DNA from 2 places in the Kitasatospora sp. CM 4170 genome. Region 1 is predicted to be linked to the other one. Evidence: predicted binding sites of a transcription regulator. Region 1 holds the regulator's gene; the other holds the start of a gene.
The links. Region 1 encodes HrcA, which represses chaperone genes, less so after heat shock. Its sites were predicted from a motif close to TTNGCACTCNGNNNNNCNGAGTGCNAA; they were not measured.
Positions count from the first base shown of each region.

Region 1 (2,392 bases):
CAAGTCTGCGCGGAGGTGCCGGGCGCGGCGCCCTCACCGCTGCAGGTGGTGCAGGTGACGGCGGTGTCGACCTGGAGCTCCTTGGTGGTGCCGAACGCGGCCTCCTCCAGGGTGATCTCCAGCCGGATCATGGCGTCCTGGCCGCGCCGGGTCCGCGAGCGCGGTCCGCGCTGGCCGGAGGCGGCGCCGAAGAAGGCGTCCATGATGTCGGAGAAGCCGAAGCCCGCCGCGCCGGCGCCGAAGCCGCCCGCGCCCGCGCCGCCGTTCGGGGACAGCGGGTCCCCGCCGAGGTCGTAGACCTGACGCTTCTGCGGGTCGGAGAGCACCTCGTAGGCGGCGTTGATCTCCTTGAACCGCTCCTGCGTCTTCGGGTCCGGGTTGACGTCCGGGTGCAGTTCGCGTGCCAGGCGCCGGAACGCCTTCTTGATCTCGTCCTGCCCCGCATCCCGTCGGACGCCGAGTACCGCGTAGTAGTCCGTGGCCACCAAATGCTCCGCTTGTTCCGCCTGTAGAAGTGCCTGCGACTGGGACCACCGTCAGAATTCTGACGGCGGCCGTTCCCTACGACTCGGCCAGGATCTGGCCGACGTACCGTGCCACCGCTCGCACCGCCCCCATTGTGCCCGGATAGTCCATCCGGGTCGGACCGATCACACCCAGTTTGGCCACGCTCTCATCGCCCGAACCGTAACCGACCGAGACGACCGAGGTGGAATTGAGCCCCTCGTAGGCGTTTTCCCGGCCGATCCGCACCGTCATCCCGGCGTCCGCGGTCTCACCCAGGAGGCGGAGCAGGACGACCTGCTCCTCCAGTGCTTCGAGCACCGGCTGGATGGTGAGCGGGAAGTCGTGGCCGAAACGGGTCAGGTTGGCCGTGCCGGCCAGCATGATCCGCTCCTCGTTCTGCTCGGCGAGCGCCTCGAACAGCGTCGCCAGGACGGTGGTGACGGTCGGCCGGTCGGCCGCCTCGAAGAGCGCCGGCACGTCCTCCAGCAGCCCCGGGACCTCCGGCAGCCGCCGGCCGACGGCCCGCGTGTTGACCTTGGCGCGCAGGTCCGCGAGGACCACCTCGCCGACGGCGCCCGGGCAGTCGACCATCCGCTGCTCGACCCGGCCGGTGTTGGTGATCAGCACGAGCATCACCTTGCCCGGCGCCAGGGCCACCAGCTCGATGTGCCGCACCGTGGAACGGGACAGCGAGGGGTACTGGACCACCGCGACCTGTCGGGTCAGCTGGGCGAGCAGCCGGACCGTGCGGGCGACCACGTCGTCGAGGTCGACCGCGCCGTCCAGGAAGTGCCGGATCGCCCGCCGCTCGGGCGCGCTCATCGGCTTGACCTCGGCCAGCCTGTCGACGAAGAGGCGGTACCCCTTGTCGGTGGGGATCCGCCCCGCGCTGGTGTGCGGCTGGTGGATGTAGCCGTCCTCCTCCAGCGCCGACATGTCGTTGCGGACCGTCGCCGGTGACACGCCGAGGTTGTGCCGCTCGACCAGGGCCTTGGAGCCGACCGGCTCCTCGGTGCCCACGTAGTCCTGGACGATGGCGCGAAGCACCGCGAGCTTGCGGTCGTCCAGCTGGCGGACCTCACCGGCCATGGGGCACGCACCTCCGTCTTCGCACGTTGTCCGTTGTGACATGTGTTCCGTACCTGCATGTTCCGGGCCGAACCGGGCGACCCCGGTCTTGGCACTCTGAACACACGAGTGCCAGAACCGTACCTGCCAGTGTAAGGCCCGGGTCCCACGGCAGGAACGGCCCGGCCGGGGTGATCCTGCCCGCAGTCCGCGGCGACGGGTCGCGCGCCGGATGATGCCCCGCGCCGGTCCGGGTGGGAGCATCGACAGCAGACGGCGAACGGAGGACAGCGATGTCGACCTCGGGCCAACCCACCCGCTTCGCACCGGACCGCGGCCTCACCGGCCGGATGGTCGCCACGATGTTCTTCATCGGCCTGCTCTACGTCGGCTTCACCGGCCTGCTGATCGCCCTGCTGCGCGGCGCCTGGCCGCTGATCGTGCTGATCTCCGGCGGTCTGTTCGTCGCCCAGTTCTGGTTCAGCGACAAGATCACCGAGCGGGCGATGGGCGCCCACCGGGTGACCCCCGAGCAGTACCCCCAGCTGCACGGCGCCGTCGACCGGCTCTGCGCGCTCGCCGACATGCCCAAGCCCCGGGTGGCGGTCGCCGACAACGACATGCCGAACGCCTTCGCGACCGGCCGCAACCCGCAGAACGCCGTGGTGTGCGTCACCACCGGCCTGCTGCGGCGGCTGGAGCCGGAGGAGCTGGAGGGCGTCCTCGCGCACGAGCTGTCGCACGTCGCCCACCGGGACGTCGCGGTGATGACCGTCGCCGGCTTCCTCGGGGTGCTGGCCGGGGCGATGACCCGGAT
Region 1 is NZ_CP134877.1:3,317,539-3,319,930, forward strand. Features, by position in the region: gene dnaJ (molecular chaperone DnaJ) at 1-485, opposite strand, end outside; gene hrcA (heat-inducible transcriptional repressor HrcA) at 562-1,596, opposite strand; gene htpX (zinc metalloprotease HtpX) at 1,869-2,392, shown strand, end outside.

Region 2 (2,392 bases), 670 kb from region 1:
GGATCTTCTCCAGCAGCGGCAGCAGCTCCTGGATGGAGGAGATCTTGCCCTGGTTGATCAGGATGTACGGGTCCTCCAGGACCGCCTCCTGCCGCTCCGCGTCGGTGACGAAGTACGGCGACAGGTAGCCCTTGTCGAACTGCATGCCCTCGGTGAAGTCCAGCTCCACGCCGAAGGTGTTCGACTCCTCGACGGTGATGACACCGTCCTTGCCGACCTTGTCGATCGCCTCGGCGATCAGCTCGCCGACCTGGGTGTCCTGCGCGGAGAGGGAGGCGACGGCGGCGACGTCGTCCTTGCCCTCGATCTCGCGGGCGACCGAGAGCAGGTGCTCGGAGACGGCGGCGACGGCCTTGTCGATGCCCTTCTTCAGGGCGGCCGGGCCGGCACCGGCGGCGACGTTGCGCAGACCCTCGTTGACCAGGGCCTGGGCCAGCACGGTGGCGGTGGTGGTGCCGTCACCCGCGACGTCGTTGGTCTTGGTGGCGACCTCCTTGACGAGCTGCGCGCCAAGGTTCTCGTACGGGTCGTCCAGCTCGACCTCGCGGGCGATGGTGACACCGTCGTTGGTGATGGTCGGGGCGCCGAACTTCTTGTCGATGACGACGTTGCGGCCCTTGGGGCCGATGGTCACCTTGACGGTGTCGGCCAGCTTGTTGACACCGCGCTCCAGCGAGCGGCGGGCGTCCTCGTCGAACTGCAGGATCTTCGCCATGTTCCCTATTCCCTCGGGGCGGCGGCCGGCACAACGGCCACCGGACTACGTGAACCAACAACCACGCCCCGGGCCCCTGTCACTTGGGACACGGATCCGGGGCGGGCTGGGACGTCTTACTTCTCGATGATGGCGAGAACGTCGCGAGCCGAGAGGACCAGGTACTCCTCGCCCTGGTACTTCACCTCGGTGCCGCCGTACTTCGAGTACAGGACGATGTCACCGACGGCGACGTCGAGCGGCAGACGCTGGCCGTCCTCGAAGCGACCCGGGCCGACGGCCAGGACGACGCCCTCCTGGGGCTTCTCCTTGGCGGTGTCCGGGATAACCAGGCCGGAGGCCGTGGTGGTCTCGGCGTCGAGCGGCTGGACCACGATGCGGTCCTCGAGCGGCTTGATGGCAACCTTGCTGCTGGTGGTCACGTCCGAGCTCCCCTTCGGAGATTACGGGGTTTTCTAACGGGTAGGTGGCGAACCTGCGGGCCTGCCGTCGCGGGGGTCAGACACGCGTCATCGCATTAGCACTCCCCATGGGGAGAGTGCCAAGGACGACCATAGGCCGCTGTTAGCACTCAGTCAACCAGAGTGCCAACGACGCGCCCGCCGATTCCGGAACGCGGGACGAGTGGCCGCACTCCTGCGCCGCCCCGGGGCCCCGCCGCGCACCCGCTCCGGGGCCGGAACCCCGCCGGCGACGCCTCCTTCCCGGGGCCGGCCCGGGCCGCTGCGGGACACCCGGGGCCGTGACACCGGCGAGAATGGCCCCGTGGAGACCGAGAACCTGCAGCCCCTGCTGACGCCCGAGGGCCAGGCCCTGCTCGCCGAGCTGCGCGAGTTCGCCCCCGAGGAGGAGCTCGCGCTGGCCACCCGGCTGCGCCGCGAGCACCCGGCCGAGCTGGTGTCGGCGGCGTTCGGGCAGGCCCGGCTCCGGCAGCGGGCCCGGGCCAAGTTCGGCGCCGACGCCGACCTGATGTACTTCACGCCCAACGGCGTCGAGCAGTCCACCCGGCGCGGCGTCGCCGAGTGGCGGGCCCGGCGCTTCGCCGAGCTGGGCGTGAAGCGGCTGGCCGACCTCTGCTGCGGGATCGGCGGGGACGCGCTCGCCCTGGCCCGAGTCGGCATCGAGGTGCTCGCGGTGGACCGGGACCCGGCGGCCTGCGCCGCCACGGCCGCCAACGCCGCCGCGCTGGGCCTGGCCGACCTGGTCGAGGTGCGCTGCGCGGACGTCGCCGAGGTCGACGTGGCCGGCTACGACGCGGTCTTCACCGATCCCGCCCGCCGCACCTCGCGCGGCCGGGTGTTCGACCCGGAGGCGTACGCACCGCCGCTGTCCTGGGCGATCGAGGCCGGCCGGCGCACCCCGGTCGGGGCGCTCAAGGTGGCCCCGGGCATCCCGCACGAGGCCGTCCCGGCGGACGCCGAGGCCGAGTGGGTCTCCGACCACGGCGACGTCAAGGAGGCGGTGCTCTGGTTCGGCACCCGCGCGGAGCGGCCGCACCGCGCCACGCTGCTGCCGCAGGCCGCCTCGCTCACCGGCGGCGACCTGCCCGACCCGCCGGCCGGGCCGGTCGGCCGCTACCTCTACGAGCCGGACGGCGCGGTGATCCGGGCCCACCTGGTGGCCGAGGTGGCGGAGCAGGTCGGCGGCCGGCTGATCGACCCGAAGATCGCCTACGTG
Region 2 is NZ_CP134877.1:3,989,630-3,992,021, forward strand. Features, by position in the region: gene groL (chaperonin GroEL) at 1-715, opposite strand, end outside; gene groES (co-chaperone GroES) at 832-1,137, opposite strand; gene RMN57_RS16625 (class I SAM-dependent methyltransferase) at 1,481-2,392, shown strand, end outside.
Region 2: a site for HrcA is predicted at 1,280-1,306, ahead of groES (co-chaperone GroES). Genes of this name have one in related genera too.